2 regions of the Candidatus Izemoplasma sp. genome follow, and region 1 is predicted to be linked to the other one. Evidence: riboswitches for the same ligand, from Rfam matches in the RefSeq annotation. Region 1 holds a riboswitch; the other holds the start of a gene.
What was found. A riboswitch is a leader RNA that binds a small molecule or an ion and turns the genes downstream of it on or off. The one in region 1 is predicted to bind cyclic di-GMP.
Positions count from the first base shown of each region.

Region 1 (7,695 bases):
ATGATAATGGTGGAATCAATGGAAAGCAACTAGAACTAATTGTAATGGATGATACTGGAGATTCTGATACAGCTGTTGAGATAGATAATGAATTAAAAGCACAAGGTTGTGTTGCAATCATTGGTCATGGGCTTAGTTCAGTAGCTGAAGCTACAATTCAAAACGCAAATCTAAATGATATTCTTTTGATTAGTCCAACGATTACAAGCACGGCTTACAATGACTTAGATGATAACTTTTTAAGAGTCATTCCCTCAGTTGATCAACAAGGTATAAAACTTGCGAATACAATGTATGAGACACATTTAGGTGAAACGATCATTTTATACGAAGATAGAAATAGTGCGTTTTCTATACCACTTTATGAAGCGTTCTCTACTCAATCAAATATATACGGGGTACCAGTTTTAGAAGAACATATTCATTCATTCACAGGAAATAGTTTTTCTGAGTATGAAAGAATGAGTGAAATAATAAATAATAGTATGATAAACAATGTTCTGATTATTGGATCATCATACGATACATCGAGTATAGTACAAAAATTGGAAAGAGAAGTAAACTTGTATGTATCATTATGGAGTACTACAAGTGATTTGATTGGTTTAAGTGGAAACAATATTGAAGGGACACATATTATAAACTTCTTTGATATTTACAACACTTCAGAAAAGTATTTAGGTTTTACTGAGACATTTACTGAAAGATTTGGTGTTGAACCTTCGTTCTCATCAATGCTTTCTTATGAAGCGGTATATATACTAGCAGAAGCATTAGAAACCGCAGATGATTATTCTGCTAGTTCACTTAAACAAGAGATTTTAGATATCAAAGAATTTGATGGTATCATGGATACTATAACCTTCGATCAATTTGGAGATATTGACAGAAAGGTATATTCATTTGTTATCCATAATGGTGAATATGTGGTGATAGACGATGAAAATAATTGAAAAAACAATGAAGAATACATCTTTAAAATTAGTTTTTTCAATAATTTTCATAGGTGTGATTTTAGTATCCGTATTAATATACTTTCTGTTTTTTAAGACATATTTGGAAGATCAAATTATTGATAGAATGTATAAGCAAAATTCAATCATTACCCTGAATACTAAAGAGTACATAGATGAAAACTTTCAAGGTAATGTCAATTTAGTACTCGGTATCGAAGGGTTTTTTGATATCCTCGAAAGTCCTACGGACGAAGATTTTGAACATTATATGGATGAGTTAAGTGAAGAAGTTGAGGTTTTTTATAGAGTTGAAGTCTTATCAAATGATATGACAACCGAATATGTATATCCTTATGATGAAAATGCGATCGGAATTGATCATTCAACAGACAATGAGCTCATTGCACTTACAGAACCTCATCAATATGAATGGTTAGAACCTCAGATATCAATTGTTGATGACGGTTTAACTGTTTCTCTTTTGTATAGAACAGAGACGAGGTACATAATCGCTGTTTTCGATCTTGATTTCTTTGAAAGTATACATTCTCTATTAAGTGATATAAACAAAGATAAAGAGATGATGATTCTCAACGAGTATGGAATCATTATATTTGATAGTGGTTCAGATAAAGATTTATACAAAATGAGATATGAAAAGTTCGACTCTCTAACACCTGTATCACCAAGTAGTGATTCAGTGATAGTTGATGTAAATAATATAGAATCAGTATTAAGTATTCGAGAACTTGACAGCCAGAATTGGTATATTTCTATTTACGAATCTAAGGAATCATCATATCAGTTCCTAAACCAATTATCGAGGAATTACTGGTATTTAATTACGATTATCACCATTCTTTACATTATTTCTGCACTGCATTTCTATAATATAATAGGTAACAATCTAAAAAGAATTAAGAGTAATCTAGAAGAAATTACCTCAGGAAAGTATGGACTGCAAATTGAAGGTATGCCATATAAAGAGATTCAGGGAATTGTAGAAGAATTTAATGTAATGTCAAACACGTTACAACAATCTAGAAATCAATTAGAAGAAATTGCATACAAGGATAAATTAACAGGACTTCATTCAAGAAATTACTTAAGAAAAATTACAAATGATATAATTGATTCATCTCCTGAAATGCAACTGTATGTATTCTATATTGACTTAACAAGATTCCATATTATTAACGAGTCTTACGGTTATGAATTTGGAGATGAAGTTCTAAAGAAAGTAGCTGAAAGATTAGAACACTCTCTTCAACCAATGGGAACATTAGGTCGTATTGAAAGTGATGAGTTTGTAATCGTTTGTGGATCGCAACATGAACCCGTATCTAGTTCAAAAAATATACTAAAACTATTTGATGAGTCTTTTGATTTTGACTTGAAGGAAGTAGTGTTGTCACCATCTATTGGAGTCTCTAGGTATCCAGAAGACGGTGCAGACTTTGAAGAATTACTTTCAAACGCAAATATCGCATTGCTACAGGCAAAGCAGAACAAAGAAATAAGTTATGCAGTTTTTGAAAATGAATTACTTGAACAGTTTAACAGGAAACTTGAAATTGAAATTTCCATAGAAAAAGCTTTTACAAACAATGAGTTTATCGTCGAATTTCAGCCAGTACTTAACATTGATGATGAATCAATCAGAGGGTTTGAAGCACTTAGTAGATGGCAACATCCAACTTTAGGTAAGCTAAGTCCAGGTGAGTACATTGATACGTTGGAACAACTTCAAAAAATACACGTTTTAGATAAATACACTCTTAGAGAATCTCTGAAACAGGTAAATAGATTGAATAGACGTTATGATCAGAAATTTGTTATTAGTGTGAATATTAGTGGATTGACAATTCTGAGAGATGACTTTGTGAGTATGATCAAAGAGACCTTAAAAAAATATAATTTTGATCCTAATTGCCTTGAACTAGAATTAACGGAGACAGTGTTCATAGATGATTTTAGTAAAATTAAATCTATAATGCACGAGTTATCTTCAATTGGAGTTAGATTTAGTGAAGATGATTTTGGAGATGGGTATAGTTCATTGAATTATTTAGTTGAACTAGAACTGGATACTTTGAAGATCAGTAGGACAATACTAGAAAATCTTAAAGCCAATATTAATAATAGAATCCTTGTTGAAGCTATTGTTAGATTGTCTAAAGAACTAGGGTTTGAAACAGTTGTAGAAGGAGTAGAAGATTACGAGATGCTTCAGATATTTAAAGAACTTGAATGTACATATGTTCAAGGATATTACTTCTATAGACCACTTGATTATTTCAACCTAGTCAAAGAATTAGATGAGAAGTTCAAATAAAAAGCACTTGCCTAAGGCAAATGCTTTTTTTTATTATTCAGTTGGTTCTTCGTAAACAACAACTTCAATTACATTAGATTCCATTTGGTCTAATACATTCCCATCTTGGTCTAATAATGTTAATTGATATACATAATTTCCAGTTTCTGTGATTTCATCTAATAATGCAGTTTTTAATGATCCATATTCTAATGTTAAATGATAGAAGTCTTCTGTTTCTAAGCGTCTTTCTACTCTGATCATTGCTACTTCATCTTTAATAATGTCCCAGTAAACATGAACTTTTTCATCCCAATTGTAGTAACCTTCGAAATTACCGATCTTAGCGTTTTCTTTTAATCTTATGTAGTATTCAGTAACTTGCTCATCTACAACTTCACCAAGGTCATTTACTGCGCTTACTTTGAAGAAATAGTTTCCATCAGGTAAGTCTTTTATTTGTAATGATGAAGTGACACGAGGTACTTCAATATATTCAGTCCAGTTTTCTTGATCTAATGAATATGAGATTACATGTGTAGTATAACTACCTTGACTTCCCCACCATAGATAAATTGAATTATCATGGATGTTTTGGTTTCCATCTAAGTAATATACATCTGTTGGTTCGTCTAAATTTAGATTATCGTAAGATACAACAACTTCGTTCCAACAAACTGCAGATCCCATTTCGTTTTCTAACTCATCGTAACCAGTGATTCTATAAGTATATACACCTTCAACAAGCTCATACACTCTTACATAATCTTTGTACCAGTTATTATTGTCAATGATTTCAGTTTCTTCTTCTAATATAACTTCCCAAGTTAATCCACCATCACTTGATTTTTCAATCATAAAGAATTTTACAAATTGTTGGTTGAATCCAAAGTTGAATTCTACTTCTCCAGTTGATTGATTATGCCAAGCATTTAAGTGATAAACATGTTCCGGTATTTGAATAGTAAATTCCATAGACTCTAAACTATCTAGTTCCTCACCGTTCTCATCTAATACAATTACTTTGTATACATAAGTTCCAGGTGCTAAATTTTCATCTTCATGCATAGTTTTTAAAGACCCAAATTCACCAATGACTTCATATTCTGTATCAAGAGTTCTACGTTCTAGAACTACAACTTCAACAGTATCATTCATAAATTGCCAATCTAGATTAATACTATTTGAATCCCATTCAACCCATCCGTTAAATCCACCTAGTAGAGCATCTTGTTTAACTCTAACTGCTTCGGTTGAATCGATTGATGCAACAACATTATCTTCATTTATTGCACTTACTCTATAGAAATATAATCCGTCTGTTAGTTCTTCAAATGAGAATGATTGAGCGATACGTGGTACTTCAGCTACAAGTTCCCAGTTTTCTTGATCTACAGATTTCTCTAATAGGAATCCTTCAAAATCTCCCGATGCATCCCACCATAGATTAACCATTTTAGAGTAAGTATCAAAGTTACCGCTTATATGCCATAACTCAGGTATTCCATCAAATTGTTTGTTATCAAATGATACGTTGATTTCACCCCATGAGTTCATTTCTTGAAGAAACTCATTGTTTTCGTCAAATGCTACCATTTTGAATACATAATTACCTTCGTCAAACTCATAATATAATAGTTGATTCTTAGAGAATCCTTCATCATCTAAAACCAGTTCAGCTTCAATGATTTGTTCCCAAGTTAATCCACCATCACCTGATTTTTCAATAACGATATACGAAATACTAAATTCATTTACACCGAAATTGAATTGTACAACACCACTACCTGAATCAAACCAAGTGTCAAAGTGATAGATGTATTGTGGTTCGTTAACATAGATAGAGAAATCATCTGATTCAAACCTTGAATCTCCAAATTCATCCACTACAACGATCTTAAATCTTACATCTCCATAAATACTATAATTGTATGATATGATTTCATCATCGACTTGATAGTCGTTAAATTGATGAACTTCTTCCCATTCCCCTAATAATTCATTATACATTTTTAAATGTATTGATTCTAAAGCAACCTCACCAGTTTCTTCATCTTCTTTTGGTTCTGGTATCTTATACGATATATGAATTTCTTGCATTCCTTCATCAAACCAGAGATTTGCCTCTACTTGATTTCCCCCAAGTAATTCATCACAACCAGATAAAATAAACATTCCTGCGAATAACGTTAGTCCAATTAATAATCTTTTCATATAATTACCTCCTAATTATGTTTTGAAAAGGGTCCAAATTGTATAAAAAAATATACAATCTGGGTAGATTGTACAAAGTTATCTTTGTGCAATCCAGCCAGCGTAGGTTTAACCCGTAGCTCTGTGATTTTGCGTCTACACGTTTCCATGTATTTGCCTTTTATAACTTCATTGTAGGAGAAGATACTTTGAATATCAAGAGAAACTGAAAAGTTTCACATCATATACACAACTACAATATGGACATACACATTATAAACACAACTATAGCACTTTAGTGACTACGATGATAAACTGGTCAATAGTTTGCTTTTACGATACACCCTCTTTTTTAAGGAATGAGTCCTCATCTGTGTTATAATAAATTTAACGTTTAATAATCTTTTATGAGGTGAATATATGGATATTAAGAAAATAGAATTATATGTAAAATCTAAACTTGAATTTGAGTCAAGCGGACATGATTATCTACACGCTTTGAGAGTTCTTGAGAACTCGAAAAAATTGATTACTGATTCAGTTGATCAAGATGTTGTTTACATTTCAGCTTTGATTCATGATTTGATTGATCATAAACTTGAAGAAAAGCATAAAGCAAAAGAGTCTGACATTATCACACTATTAAAAGAATCTAGATTAAAAGAAGAACAGATTGAATCGGTATTAGATATAATTAAGAATATCTCATTCTCAAAAGGTAATGTTCCATCATCATTAGAAGGTAAAATAGTTCAAGATGCAGATAGATTAGATGCTCTTGGTGCAATAGGAATTGCAAGAACATTCGCGTATGGTGGCAAAAACAATCGCCTAATATATAATAAAGATAGCATTGATGATACAGATTCGGTTTCACACTTCTATCAAAAACTATTTAAGTTGTCAGAATTAATGAATACAGAAAAAGGAAAACAAGAAGCATTAGAACGTACAAAATTCATGAAACAATTTATAATGAAGCTAGATGAAGAAACTGGAGGAGACTTATGATTATTAGAGAAAGTTACACATTAAGCAACAATGTAAAAATTCCAAAAATCGGATTAGGTACATGGCAAGTAAAAGAAGGCGATGAAGTATACAAAAGTGTTATAGCAGCTCTGAAGAACGGGTACAGACATATTGATACCGCAGAAGGTTACCAAAATGAAAAAGGTGTAGGAGAAGCTGTAAGAGATAGTGGAATACCAAGAGAAGAGATATTTGTTACAAGTAAGTTAGAGTCGCATATAAAAACTTATGAAGGAGCAAAAGAAGCATTTAAGAAAACGTTAGACGAACTAGGATTTGACTATTTAGATTTATTCCTAATACATGCACCTTGGCCTTGGAGTAATATGGGACAAAACTGTGATGAGGGAAATGTCTTAGCATACAAAGCTATGGAAGAACTATATAACGAAGGACTTATAAGAGCCATTGGTGTTTCGAACTTTGAACCAAAACACTTAGATAACCTATTAGCTAACACAACTATAGTACCTCATGTCAATCAAATTGGATATTTTATTGGTTTAGATCAATCCAAAACAATTGAATACTGTAATGAAAGAAACATATTTATAGAGGCATACAGTCCACTTGGTATAGGCTATCTACTAAGTAACGAAGACATAAAAACAGTGGCAGACAAATACTCTAAATCAAGTGCACAAATATGTATTAGATACTTACTACAGAAAAATGTTGCACCATTACCTAAAAGTGTAAACGAGAATAGAATCATTCAAAATACTGAAGTTGATTTTGAAATATCCAAAGAAGATATGACGTTCTTAGACACAATAAAAGGTGACCCAAGAAGATGGGATTAAAAAGGTAATTTATTACCTTTTTTTATATGTTATAATATAGAAGTGAGGTGACATATGAGTCATTTAGAAAGTATAAAGGGAATTGGCCCTAGAATGAAAGAGAAACTAAATCGTAATAAAATTTACGATTGTTTTGATATCATTAATAGATTCCCAACTAGATACGAAATATACCAACTCATAACACTAAAAGACGCTGTAGATAGCGAACGAATCACTATTGAAGGTAAAGTAATAAGTGTGCCTAATGTGGCATTCATAAGAAGAAATTTTACAAGGTTATCATTTAACGTAGTTATAGAAGAACGTCAATTCAAAGTCTCAATTTTTAATCGTGAGTATTTAAAAAGCATTCTAGACTTAGGAGAAGATATTGTCTTAACAGGAACAATTGATC
Region 1 is NZ_CEXEES010000014.1:13,957-21,651, forward strand. It holds gene AC2LE6_RS03345 (ABC transporter substrate-binding protein) at 1-953, shown strand, start outside; gene AC2LE6_RS03350 (bifunctional diguanylate cyclase/phosphodiesterase) at 940-3,291, shown strand; gene AC2LE6_RS03355 (fibronectin type III domain-containing protein) at 3,325-5,484, opposite strand; cyclic di-GMP riboswitch class I at 5,569-5,652, opposite strand; gene AC2LE6_RS03360 (HD domain-containing protein) at 5,884-6,474, shown strand; gene AC2LE6_RS03365 (aldo/keto reductase family protein) at 6,471-7,298, shown strand; gene recG (ATP-dependent DNA helicase RecG) at 7,353-7,695, shown strand, end outside.

Region 2 (7,695 bases), on a different contig from region 1:
TTGGAAACATGTTAAGTGGATCAATTATCGGAATCATCGTATATGGATTAACAAGTTGGTTAGGAGTAGTATTTGGAGCCTTCTTATTACATCCAATATTTGACATATTCTTTGGAGCGATTCAAGCATATGTATTCTTCATGTTATTCTCAATATTTATGAGTATGGCAGTAGAAGATTAATTAAGGAAAAAACTATAATACAAAAATTAGGAGGAAATAGAACATGGGTAATTTATTATTTTTAGCAGCAGAGTATAACGAATTTTTCGTACAAGGTTTAGCAATGGTTGGTGCAGGTATCGCTGTACTTACAGGAATCGGGCCTGGTATTGGGCAAGGTTACGCAGCAGGTAAAGCAGTTGAAGCATTGGGTAGACAACCTGAAGCAGAAGGTAGCATTAGAACATTAATGATTACTGGACAAGCTATCGCAGAGACTACTGGTTTATACGGTTTAATCGTAGCAATCATCTTAATCTTCGCATAATCCAATAACAAGAAGGAGGCAATTTTATGGACAAAGTTGCAGAGTCAATATCTAGTTTCATAGAAAATGCTATTAGTGTTAATCCAATTGAGATGTTAATTCAAGTATTAGCAACTCTACTATTATTTCTTGTTGTTAGATATTTCTTTTGGGAAAATATCACTGGATATTTAAGCAATAGAAAAGACTTAATGAATTCTGAAATAGAAGAAGCACAGAACAGTAACTTAGAAGCACAACAACTGAAAGAAGTTGCAGAAATTGAACTTCAAGATGTTCGTAACAGCGCAAAAACAATTATTGATGAAGCGAGAGATCGTGGAGAACAAGAACGTACTAAAATTGTAGGTGTTGCAAAAGTTGAAGCGACAAAAGTTATGACAAACGCAAAAAAAGAAATTGATAGTGAGATTGAAAAAGCAAAAAGTAGCATAAACGATGAAATCGTAAGTGTTGCTACATTGATGGCAGAAAAGATAATTAAGAAAGAAATAGACGCAGAAAAACATAAGGACTTAATCAACGAAGTCACTAAAGGGGTAGCCAATTAATGGGATACCTTGCGTTTCAATATAGTGAAGCGTTATTTAGTCTAGCAATCGAAGAAAAACAAATTGATTCTTTATTGAATGATTTTGTAGCATTCAACGATAGTTTAGATGATGAAATCTATAAATTTCTTAATCATCCAAAAATCACTAAAAAAGATAAAAAAGAAGTTGTTGGAAATGCAATTTCTAATTCATTACTAAAAAACTTTATTTACGTATTGATTGATAATTCAAGAATAGATTTATTAGATGATACATTGGTTGAATATAAAAAGCTATATGACAATCAAAACAAAGTTTTAAAAGTTACCGTTTATTCAAGCAAAGTATTGTCGGATAAACAAAAACAGAATTTAATTGATAGTTTAGAAACAAAAAATAGTCGAAAAGTAGAATTAAACAATGTTGTAGATACCACAATTGTTGGTGGGCTTAGAATTGAGTATGAGGGTATGATACTTGATGACACTATTAATAATTATTTACATAGTTTAAAGTCGAACTTATCGAAGTAGCGAGGTGAAAGAGTGAGTAAGATTAATCCTGTAGAAATCAGTTCTTTAATCAAAGAACAGATTAAGAAATACGAAAAAGAAATCAAAACAGAAAACGTCGGTACGGTAATTAGTGTCGGTGATGGGATTGCCTTAGTTCATGGACTTGATAACGCGATGAGTGGAGAGTTACTTATCTTCCCTGGAGATATTTATGGGCAAGTACTTAACTTAGAAACAGATCATGTTGGAGCAATTTTATTAGATGAATCAACTTCTGTTAAAGAGGGAGATATCGTTAAAACAACTGGACGTATATTAGAAGTTCCTGTAGGGGACGAACTAATTGGACGTGTTGTTAATGCATTAGGTCAAGCAATTGATGGAATGGGTAAAATTGAAACAAAACAAACAAGACCAATTGAACGTAAAGCAACAGGTGTTATGAGCCGTAAATCAGTAAACCAACCACTTCAAACTGGGATCAAAGTATTAGATGCTTTGGTACCAATAGGACGTGGGCAAAGAGAGCTTATTATCGGGGATAGACAAACTGGTAAAACAGCAATCACAATTGATACAATCATCAACCAAAAAGGGAAAGATGTTATTTGTATCTATGTAGCAATTGGGCAAAAAGAAAGTACAGTAGCAAACGTGTATGAAACATTAAAACAACACGGAGCTATGGATTATAGTATTATCGTAAGTGCATCAGCAAGTGAACCTTCACCGTTATTATATTTAGCACCTTATGCTGGAGTAACAATGGGAGAGGAATTCATGTTCGCTGGGAGAGATGTATTAATCATTTATGATGATTTAACAAAACATGCGATTGCATATCGTGAGTTAAGTTTATTATTACGTCGTCCACCGGGTCGTGAAGCATACCCTGGTGATGTATTCTATTTACACTCAAGATTACTTGAGAGAGCTGCGAAATTAAATGATGATTTAGGTGGAGGTAGTATTACTGCTTTACCAATCATTGAAACACAAGCTGGAGATATATCTGCATATATCCCAACAAACGTAATCAGTATTACAGATGGACAAATCTTCTTACAAAGTGATTTATTCCATAGTGGTGTACGTCCTGCGATCAACGCTGGATTATCTGTATCACGTGTTGGTGGTTCTGCACAAATCAAGGCAATCAAAAAAGTATCTGGGACATTACGTCTAGACTTAGCAGCATACCGTGAATTAGAAGCATTTACACAGTTTGGTAGTGACTTAGATGACGCTACAAAAGCACGTCTAGAACGTGGAAAAAGAACTGTTGAGATATTAAAACAAGGTTTACATGCAACAATGGATGTTGAGAAACAAGTAATTAGTATTTTCAGTTTAACAAATGGTCATTTAGACAACGTTAAACTACAAGACATATTAAGATTTGAACGTGATCTTCATGACTTCTTTGTTAATGATGATTTAGGAAGTAAACTTCTTAAAGAAATCACAGATACAAAAGGATTACCAAACATAGAACAAATGAATGATTGTATTGCTAGATTCAAAAAAGTATTTGTATAGGGTGGTGTTAAAATGGCTTCGATGAGAGAAATTAAATCACGTATCACAGCGACAAAGAAGACATCACAAATCACAAAAGCTATGCACATGGTTTCTGCTTCAAAACTAAAAAAAGCAGAACGTTCAATCAAAGGATTCCGTCCTTTAATGTTTCAACTTAGAAATATGATTGATAACCTTCTAGACACAGATGATTTAAGTCATCCAATGTTAGTTGAAAGAGAAATCAAGCAAAGGTGCTATATATTAGTTTCAAGTGATCGTGGATTAGCTGGGCCATATAACTCAAGTGTATTTAAAGCGTTTAAAGCATACGTAGAAAAACATCATGGAGATAACGATAACTTCACAGTAGCTACAATTGGGCATAAAGCTCATTCATACGCAAAACGTAACAAATACAATTTACTGAATAAAGAACCAATTAATATTCGCGATGACATTCAATTCATTGATTTTAAAGAAGTAACGGAATCGTTTATCAAAGATTACTTACACGATAAAATTGATAAAATTGTAGTATTTTATAATCACTTTATAAATACAATTTCACAACAAGTGGAACATTTCCAACTTCTTCCAATCGCCAACGGATACAGTTCTGTTACTGAAAAGGAAAAAGAAGAAGGAATGAGACTAATTTATAACTATGAACCTAGTCCACAAGCAATCATAAATCACTTATTACCAATGTATGTTGAAAATACTTTATACGGAATAATCTTAGATGCAAAAGCAAGTGAGCATGCATCAAGAATGACAGCTATGAAGAGTGCAACCGATAACGCAGAAGACTTAATTCAAACATTGCAATTACATTATAATAGAGCAAGACAAGCTGCAATTACAGTTGAATTAACTGACATCATCGGTGGTGCGAACGCAGTTAGCTAGAGGAGGAAAATTAATGAATGGTAAAATAGTTCAGGTTATGGGACCAGTTATCGATGTTAGTTTTGATGGTGAATTACCAGAGATAAACTTTGCATTAGTAGTTGACGTTCCAGCTGATAAAAATAATGGTGTACCTATTAATTTAACTTTAGAAGTTTCTCTACATTTAGGAAATAACGTCGTAAGAACAATCGCGATGGATTCAACTGATGGTGTACAAAGAGGAATGGAAGTTAAAAATACAGGTGCTCCAATAAGTGTACCTGTTGGAGAAGCTACTCTTGGTAGAATCTTTAATGTATTAGGAGACGAAATTGATGGGAAAGAAAAAGTTCCAGCTGGAACAAAATTCAGTCCTATCCATAGACCTGCTCCAAAACTTGATGAATTATCAAGTGAAATAGAAATTCTTGAAACAGGAATCAAAGTAGTAGACTTATTAGCTCCTTATATTAAAGGGGGAAAAATTGGATTATTCGGTGGTGCCGGTGTTGGTAAAACTGTATTAATTCAGGAATTGATTAATAATATCGCACAAGAACATGGTGGAATCTCAGTATTCGCTGGTGTTGGAGAGCGTACACGTGAAGGAAATGACTTATATCACGAAATGACTGAATCTGGAGTAATCAAGAAAACAGCCATGGTATTCGGACAGATGAATGAACCACCAGGTGCTCGTATGAGAGTTGGATTAACTGGTTTAACAATGGCTGAGTATTTCCGTGATCAAGAAAAACAAGATGTTTTATTCTTCATCGATAATATCTTTAGATTCACACAAGCAGGTAGTGAAGTTTCTGCGTTACTTGGTCGTATGCCAAGTGCCGTTGGTTACCAACCTACATTAGCAACTGAAATGGGTAAATTACAAGAGAGAATCACTTCTACTAAAGAAGGTTCAATTACATCAATTCAAGCAGTATACGTACCGGCCGATGATTATACGGATCCGGCACCTGCGACAACATTTACACATTTAGATGCAACTACAAACTTGTCACGTAAAATATCAGAAGAAGGAATCTACCCTGCAGTAGATCCACTTGCTTCAACATCTCGTGCATTAGCGCCTGAAATCGTTGGGCAAGAACATTACGATATCGCTCGTGAAGTTCAAAGAACAATTCAAAGATACAATGAATTACTTGATATCATCGCAATCTTAGGTATGGATGAATTAAGTGAAGATGATAAACAAGTAGTACATAGAGCAAGACGTATTCGTTTATTCTTATCACAAAACTTCCATGTTGCAGAACAGTTTACTGGACAAAAAGGTACATACGTTCCAGTAGAAAAAACAATCAAAGGATTCAAAGAAATCTTAGAAGGAAAATACGACCATTTACCAGAAGAAGCATTTAGACTTGTAGGTAGTATTGATGACGTTCTTAAAAAAGCTGAATCAATGAACTAAGGGGGAACTATATGAATATATCTGTAGTAACACCTCAAGGAGAATTATATAAAGAAGAAATAGATTATGTAGTCGTTACATCTAAAATGAATGGTGAATTCGCTATTATGCAAGGACATATTCCAATAATCAGTACTATAGATACTGGATATGTAAAAATGATAAAAGACGAAAAAGAAGTATTTGTAGTTATCATTAATGGAGTTGTAGAACATCAGAGCAATCAAATTAATGTAATAGCCCAAGAAGCTCACGTCGGAATATCAAAAGATAGTGCAATGGATCATTTAAACAAGGTTCGTGAAGAAAGACTTGCTGAGAACAAACGTAAAAACGTTGATTTCGCAAAAGCAGAACGTGAACTAAAAAAGAATGTAAAAGACGCAAAAGCAGGAAGTATTTAATCAAAAAGACAGCATATGCTGTCTTTTTTATTTATAAAATGATTGATTAATACTTCGGTTATTTGTAAAAATGAGAATGTAGTGTTATAATTAAAAGTACCAATAAAATCAAAGGTAAACTATATGCGAATATGGGGCACAAAGGTACAGAACTCAAGAAGTTTGCTGTACTTACATAATTTATTCGGTATAGGACTGATTACAAAACTATACACTTTATTAGTGTGTAGTTTTTTTATTACTAAGGGAGAGGTGATATTTATGGGGCGTAAATATTACAAGTTTCTTATATTTGTTTTGATTGCAATAGGATTATTACTAGTTATGGATTATTACAATTTTGAACTATTCCACTTCACAATAGAAATATTTACAATGTTTATTGGAGTAATGATGTTCATCATAGCTGTAAATAGTAGAGAGTATTCTGAAAAGGCTTTGTTACTGCCATTAGGTGTAGCATACCTTTATATTGGATTACTTGATTTTATGCATGCATTGTCATTTGAGGGGATGGGAATCATCAAAACGAGCACAAATATAAGTAGCCAGTATTGGATCGCTGCAAGATTTATGGAGAGTTTAGGGCTACTTGTAGTCTTGTTTACTTTCATGAAAAAGATTAAGTTAAAGTATTGTTATTCACATGTATTCGGTTTGTTTTATGTAGCAATAGTATATTATTTAATTAACTCTGAAAGATTACCTGCATTTTATATACCTGGTGTAGGGCAAACTAATTTGAAATTGATATTGGCAACTTTTGTTATTGTTTTCTTGTTGATTTCAATAGTTTTGACACAAGGTATAGAAATGAAGAGTGATAACAAGAAACTGCTTATATTGATTTTACTTCTAAAGATTGCATCCGAAGTAATGTTTACACAGTATACTGGTTTGCACGAGAGTTTCGTCACAATAGGACATATATTGAAATTTGTTTCATTTGCAGGACTTTACATACTATTTATTAGTGAGATTGTAAATAATCCATACTCGAAACTATTTAGTGTCTTTCAAACAAGAGAAGAAGAGTTAACTATTTTAGCTGAAAGAGACTCACTAACTGGCATCTATAATCACTCAACAACATTTATTAAAATTGATAAGATGTTGGCTAATATTGATGGGGATCAAGATATCGCAATTATATTGATCGATATCGATGATTTTAAACTTGTGAATGACACATATGGGCATCAAAAAGGTGATGAAGTGTTAGTTGAATTCTCTCAGATGTTATTGACTTGCGATATTCAAGGAAAAATCGTGGGTCGTTATGGTGGAGATGAGTTTGTTATAGCATGTCCTACATTAACGAGACAAAACATTGATGAAAGATTTGCGATTATTGAATCTAGGTTATTGAAATTGAATAAAAAGATTGGTATTGAATTTACGTTTAGTGCAGGAGTTGCATTCTATAATAAAGGAGATACAACCAAGGATCTTATTTATAAGTCGGATATCAAGATGTATGAGGCAAAAAGAAAAGGTAAGAATTGTCACGTCATTTGGTAAAATAATATAAAATGAGCATAAAATTGCTCATTTTTTATTTACTTAAAAATAAATTTATTTTTTTATAATGGCTTTAACAGTCCACGAAAACCTTTGTATGAATGTTGATTCATTTGACATTCAAAGTATTATATATTATGATTTCTTAATATATATGGAGGTGGTTTTTACTGAATTTTCAAATAAAATATTTTAACGAAATTGATTCGACAAACGATTATTTGAAAAAGAACTATTTGACTCAAAATCACCTAGATGTTGTGATATCAAAATCACAATCAAAAGGGCGAGGTAGAAGTGACCATGTATGGGAAAGTCCAAATGGTAACCTATACTTCAGTTACATTTTGAAGAAGGATATTTTCATCGATAATTTGTTT
Region 2 is NZ_CEXEES010000013.1:2,262-9,956, forward strand. It holds gene AC2LE6_RS03065 (F0F1 ATP synthase subunit A) at 1-182, shown strand, start outside; gene atpE (ATP synthase F0 subunit C) at 226-489, shown strand; gene atpF (F0F1 ATP synthase subunit B) at 516-1,040, shown strand; gene atpH (ATP synthase F1 subunit delta) at 1,040-1,555, shown strand; gene atpA (F0F1 ATP synthase subunit alpha) at 1,568-3,076, shown strand; gene atpG (ATP synthase F1 subunit gamma) at 3,089-3,970, shown strand; gene atpD (F0F1 ATP synthase subunit beta) at 3,984-5,390, shown strand; gene atpC (ATP synthase F1 subunit epsilon) at 5,402-5,794, shown strand; cyclic di-GMP riboswitch class I at 5,898-5,973, shown strand; gene AC2LE6_RS03105 (sensor domain-containing diguanylate cyclase) at 6,056-7,315, shown strand; gene AC2LE6_RS03110 (biotin--[acetyl-CoA-carboxylase] ligase) at 7,498-7,695, shown strand, end outside.
Region 2: it holds a riboswitch for cyclic di-GMP, as region 1 does, so the genes downstream of both, AC2LE6_RS03105 (sensor domain-containing diguanylate cyclase) here and AC2LE6_RS03355 (fibronectin type III domain-containing protein) in region 1, are expected to answer to the same signal.